Linked DNA regions of Dyadobacter chenhuakuii. The protein of the gene in region 2 interacts with the protein of the main gene of each other region in a pairwise test. Links are inferred from orthologs where the notes say so. Each region holds a gene or a part of one and is shown on either strand. Other genes may lie near its edges.

Region 1 (2,995 bases), 1.5 Mb from region 2 along the record:
AGATGTAGGCGTCGCTTCCATTGTGCCCATTGCCTTTCCGCTCATTGCCGGCGCCGCCACCATGACCACATTGCTTTCCTTGCGTTCGGCTTACCAAACGGAGAACATTCTGGTCGGCATTATGCTCAATCTTTTCTTTGTTTATCTGGTTTTGAAATCTTCTAACTGGCTTGAAAAAAAACTCGGACAAGGTGGGACAGACATTCTCAGGAAAGTTTTCGGGATCATCCTGCTGGCGATCGCGATCAAGCTTTTTAAGACCAATCTGGTGATTTAGAGCACATTTATATTTGAAATTTTTAATTAATACAAAAAGACATGCAACAATTGGACAGCCTTAACCAGGTCGCTGAATTTCATAAAACATTTAAACATCCCATTCTCGAAACGCCAACCATTCCGTCCGAAGAGCGGAGCCGGTTGCGTGTGGCGTTGCTGGCGGAAGAATTGAAAGAGCTGGAAGTGGCCATTCTGGAAAAGGACATTGTGGAAATCGCGGATGCGCTTTGTGACCTGCAATATGTATTGTCGGGGGCAGTTCTGGAATTTGGTTTAGGGGAAAAGTTCAGGGCTTTGTTTGATGAAGTCCAGCGTTCGAATATGTCGAAAGCATGCCTTAACATTGAAGAGGCCGAGGCGACTGTGGCGCATTATGAAGCCAAGGGCACGGATTGCTATTACAAAGAAGACAATGGCAAATATCTGGTTTACAGAAAAGCAGATGACAAAACATTGAAAAATATCAATTATTCGCCCGCCGATCTGACTTCCATCCTGAACTGATCGCGCAGGGATTCCTAAATATTAAATGCTGCTTTTATGACATCTGTGCTGGAACGTTTTCTTCGGTATGTGCAAATAGACACGCAGTCGGACCCGAATTCCGAGAGTTTTCCGAGCACTGCCAAACAACGCGATCTGAGCAATCAGCTTGTCGTTGAATTACAGGAACTTGGAATTGAAGATGCGCACCTGGACGAGCATGGTTACGTCTACGCGACCATTCCTTCCAATTCCGAGAAAACGGACATTCCGGTCATTTGTTTTTGCTCGCACGTGGACACGTCCCCGGACGTGTCAGGCGCGCATGTAAAGCCTATCGTGCATCACAACTGGAACGGCGCTGACATTGTTTTGCCGGACGATCCATCGCAGATTTTAAGAATGAGTGAACTGCATGATCTGGATCAACAGATTGGTAATGATATCGTTACAGCCAGCGGAACCACGCTTCTTGGCGCGGATAACAAAGCAGGCGTTGCTGAAATTATGGCTGCGGCAGAATATTTGGTCACACATCCTGAGATCAAGCACGGTAACATTCGCATTTTGTTCACGCCGGATGAAGAAGTTGGTCGCGGAACGGAGCATGTGAACATTGCGAAACTAGGCGCGGACTTCGGCTACACCGTTGACGGCGAGGCAGTAGGCACATTGGAAGACGAAACATTCTCGGCAGACGGCGTCAAAATCACGATTCACGGCGTGAGCACGCACCCGGGATACGCATTAGGCAAGCTCGAAAACGCATTGAAAATTGCCGGAGAAATTCTCGCTGCTTTGCCCAAAGATACATTATCCCCAGAAACCACCGAAGGAAAAGAAGGCTTTATCCATCCGACCCAAATCGAAGGAATCCAGGAACAAGTAACATTAGGCTTTATCATCCGTGATTTCACAGTTGAAGGATTGCTTGAAAAAGAAGCGAAATTGAAGGAGATTGCTGACAATGTGCTGGCCGGTTACCCGCATTCCAGCATGGAATTCAAAGTAACCGAGCAATATCGGAATATGAAGGAAATCCTGGACCAGCATCCGGAAGTTTTAGAAAATGCATTGATAGCGATGCAAAAAGCCGGTTTAGATCCAATCCAGCGCAGTATTCGGGGAGGCACTGACGGTTCAAGATTATCATTCATGGGTTTGCCTTGCCCTAATATATTTGCAGGAGAACACGCTTTTCATTCAAAACTCGAATGGGTGTCGGTTCAGGACATGGAAAAAGCAGTAGAAGTGATCGTAAACATTGCCCAGATCTGGGAAGAAAAAGCTTAATGGCGAAGAAAACAAAATACTACGTCGTCTGGCAGGGCAGGAAAACGGGCGTTTTTACGGATTGGAAAGAGTGTGAGGCACAGATTAAGGGTTTTGAAGACGCGCGTTACAAGTCCTTTGAATCCATACAAGAGGCGGAAGCGGCCATTCAGCGGAATTATTGGGAATTTGTAGCTAAAAAGGAAAACAAACCCGCGATCACCAAAGAAGCGCCCGCGAGCATTGGAAAACCTATAAAAAACAGCATTACCGTGGATGCGGCCTGGAATACGGCTTCGGGCGACATGGAATATCAGGGCATTTATTACCAGACCGGCGAACGGATTTTCTTGCAGGGGCCATTCAAAGACGCGACGAATAACATTGGGGAGTTTCTGGCGATCGTGCACGCATTGGCTTATTTGCAGAAAAAGGAAAGCGATCTGCCCATTTACAGCGATTCCAGAACGGCCATTGCCTGGGTTAAAAAGAAGCATGCGAACACTAAACTGGCGCTAACGCCGAGGAATAAACCTGTTTTTGAAATGCTGCAACGCGCCGAAAGATGGCTTGCGGCCAACAAATTTTCAAACAAGATCCTGAAATGGGAAACCGAATACTGGGGCGAAAACCCGGCTGACTTTGGTAGAAAATAGAACGGTTATGGCACGAAATTCCTCTTTTCGCTTCAAGAATTTTACGGTGCAGCAAGACAAATGCGCCATGAAAGTGTGCACCGACGCCTGCGTGCTGGGTGCCTGGGCCGATGTCGACGACGCCGACTACATTCTGGATATTGGAGCGGGAACGGGTTTGCTTTCCTTAATGGTCGCACAACGGAATTCCTATGGCATCATCGATGCCGTTGAAATTGACGCAGAGGCTTTTTACCAGGCCGGTGAGAATGTGGAAAACAGCCCTTATCATGACCGGATCAGGCTTTTTCACTCTGCCGTTCAGG
Region 2 (3,043 bases):
CAGCCGCAGCCGGTCTATCCTGCCGAGATTGCCATTGATCACCCCATTCAAACCACGTCCCAACTGCGCCCGGATGACCTTTTCGGGTAGCCTGAATGATTCTTTCGGCGTGTTATTGAGCAACAATGCGTGTCCGGCTCCGGTATCGATCAAAACCCGGATCGGGTGCTCGCGGCCGTCGGCAAAAAGGGTTACCGCATCTGTAAATGGCTTGGTATCTTCAATGATCAGCGGGTGCTTGTCGCCTTTTCTTGTCTTATAACGATATTTATCGGGGCGCATTAATATCAGTTCTTTCTTCGAAAAGTCGATGGTAACCACAAAGTTGTTGAAGATTTCGTAGCCAAAAATACCGTGAACCGGCACGCCGACATATTCTGAAAGTCTTAAAAAATCATCTTCCAAAACGACAATGTTCTGGTGATTGGCTTTAAGGCGGCCCATGGAAAACCGGTTATCGATTGCCACATGCGCAGAAATGCTGCTGCCTTCGCCGGCGCCGGTCAGGTTTACTTTCCTGGTCAGGCGCAGCTTGTCGGGTTTGAGAATGTGTGGGTCTGTGATAATGATGGAACTTACTCCCGTGTCCAGAATAAAGCGGAGGGAGTCGGTGTCGTTAATCTTTGCATACAAAAGGATCAGGTTTGAATGCAGCTCAAAAGGGATGCGGGTGGATTTGTGATTTTTATCCAAAAAGTAGCCATACTTCTCCTCGGAAACGGGGGGCACATCTTCTGATTTAGCAAATGCTATGCTGCTCGTAAAAAGTATGATCGCTACAAATAACCACTTAGACGTTTTCATCGTGGCCTCCTTTCTTTAAAATGCTAAGTTCTGAACTCCGGTAGAAACATTATAGAACACGTTGATTATAAATGGCTTAACTCTGTCTTTATTATCCTCGGTGAACAGTAAGTGCCGAAATCGGCACGATCGGTTATCTAAGTAAAATTAATGCATTTTATCTCAATTAAACACAAAAAAATCTTTATATGTGCAAAGTTTCTGACATTTTTCAGAACATTTATGGATAATAATGTAAATGAGGAAATTATGGTAATTTTGTTGCGTTAAAAGGCGTTTTTCACAATAAAAATTTTCTCATGCGAAAAAAAATTGTTGCAGGTAACTGGAAGATGAACAAAGTTCTGGATGAAGCAGTTGCGCTGACTTCCGAACTCGTTAATATGGCGAACGATGAGGTTCAAGGTGATGTAAAAGTGATCCTTTGCCCTCCTTCCATTTATCTTACTACTATCAAAAAATATCTGGAAAGCGCCCCGAATTTTGCCCTGGCTGCACAAAACTGTTCAGACAAGGTCTCGGGTGCATATACGGGAGAGATTTCGGCACAAATGCTGCAATCGATCGGTGTGGAATATGTGCTGATCGGACATAGCGAACGCCGTCAGTATTTTAATGAAGACAATGCGCTTCTGGCCAGCAAAGTGAATACTGCTTTGGAAAATGGCGTTTCACCGATTTTCTGCTGCGGCGAATCGCTGGATCAGCGTCAGAATGAAGATTATATCGGATTTGTAAAAAACCAGATCACAGAAAGTCTTTTCCATCTTTCGGAAGAACAATTGCTTTCAGTTGTGATCGCTTACGAGCCGATCTGGGCGATCGGAACGGGCTTAACTGCTTCGGCGGAGCAGGCGCAGGAAATGCACGCGGCTTTGCGTCAGCACATTGCATCTAAATATGGCGAGGCTGTTGCGGAAGAAATTTCGATCCTGTACGGTGGAAGTGTTACAGCAGCAAGCGCTCCCGAATTATTCAGCTCCCCGGACATCGATGGTGGCCTGGTAGGTGGCGCATCCTTGAAATCCAGGGAGTTTACAAACATTATCAAGGCGAGATAAGCACATTACATTTGGGTAACCACAAATTCTACCCGTCTGTTTTTGCTGCGTTCGACTTCGGAGGTGCCTTTTGCCAATGGGCGGGTGCCTCCGTAGCCTTTCGCCTCGATCCGGTCGGCAGCGATGCCTTTTTCAATTAAATAGCTCCGCACCGATTCTGCTCTTTTTCGGGACAGGTCCAGGTTTTTGTCAAAGTCACCCACATTATCCGTGTGGCCCTCAACCCGGATCTTCATACTCTCGCTTTCTTTCAGCAAATCCACGAGCGTGTTGAGCTCTTCGTATGATTCGGGCAGCAGGTCCACTTTTGATGTTTCAAAATATACATTCGGCAAGCTGATCGTCTCGCCTATTGCCATTTTACCGGCTTTCATTTTTTCCAAACCACTTTTTGGCTGTTCTACCGCAACCGGCTCTTCGGCTGGCTCCTGTTTCACTTCCACCTTTGGCTTTGGTGCGGGCTGAACGGGCTTTTTAACTGGCTTTTCTACTTTTGCGGCTGCCTGCGGGGCTTTCGCTTCCTTTTTCAGCGGGTTTTTAATGTGGATACCATAAAAATTCCACGACTGGCTTCCACCCGTGCTACGCCCTTCATAAAAGTCAAAAACCTCAATTCCAGGATCCAGACGCTCAAAATAAGCCACGAAATTAACGGTGTCGCCGGGCATAATCTCTTTTGATCCCGAAGTAGGGATGTTGTCCGCTTTGATAAACTTGAACTTTATATCTATTTCTCCTGGCTTGTAAAGGCGGGTTTCCGGATCGAGCCAGATGGCGCCGGCATTAGGCTGCTGAAATTGCTGCTGCTGTTTCCTGGGAATAGGGAACGGAAGGTTACGCGGCTGGACCTGCACTGCCTTTTTTTCAACAAACTGAAAGTGGATAATGGTCTGCTGATCGGTAAGTTCTACACGCCTGATCTTCACATATGGCACAGACTGCTCCTCAACCTTGGGGTTATTCGTGATTTGTCCAAAACCCGGACTGAATGAAAATACAATGGCAACTGCTCCTGCCAAAAGCACTTTGAAATTCATGACATTACATTTTTAACTTTTTAAAACTAACTTCAAGAACGTCCTAACATTCCTGATAGTTTGTTAAAATTTGTTAAACAATGTAACTTATTGATTGTCAGAGATAAAAGCAGACCAGAATTGCGGATCATAGCGCTCCCA

Evidence for each region. The genes of interacting proteins can lie anywhere in the genome.
Region 1: the proteins of tpiA (region 2) and pepT interact in binary tests that used the Escherichia coli proteins (3 or more experiments, as listed by UniProt). The link is inferred for Dyadobacter chenhuakuii from one-to-one orthologs.

The regions. Positions count from the first base shown.
Region 1 is NZ_CP098805.1:2,825,616-2,828,610, reverse strand. Bases 6-2,937 are described here. They hold pepT (peptidase T), read left to right. Parts: upstream 6-819; coding sequence 820-2,055; downstream 2,056-2,937. Other genes in these bases: NFI80_RS11695 (tRNA1(Val) (adenine(37)-N6)-methyltransferase), read left to right, coding at 2,698-2,937; NFI80_RS11700 (ribonuclease H1 domain-containing protein), read left to right, coding at 2,055-2,690; NFI80_RS11710 (pyrophosphohydrolase domain-containing protein), read left to right, coding at 319-783; NFI80_RS11715 (MarC family protein), read left to right, coding at 6-277. Also shown: more of NFI80_RS11715, read left to right, coding at 1-5; more of NFI80_RS11695, read left to right, coding at 2,938-2,995. UniProt on the Escherichia coli protein: Cleaves the N-terminal amino acid of tripeptides.
Region 2 is NZ_CP098805.1:4,372,881-4,375,923, forward strand. What follows is about bases 5-2,984. They hold tpiA (triose-phosphate isomerase), read left to right. Parts: upstream 5-1,103; coding sequence 1,104-1,865; downstream 1,866-2,984. Other genes in these bases: NFI80_RS18115 (aspartyl protease family protein), read right to left, coding at 5-804; NFI80_RS18125 (OmpA family protein), read right to left, coding at 1,871-2,902. Outside these bases: more of NFI80_RS18115, read right to left, coding at 1-4; NFI80_RS18130 (DUF5672 family protein), read right to left, coding at 2,990-3,043. UniProt on the Escherichia coli protein: Involved in the gluconeogenesis. Catalyzes stereospecifically the conversion of dihydroxyacetone phosphate (DHAP) to D-glyceraldehyde-3-phosphate (G3P).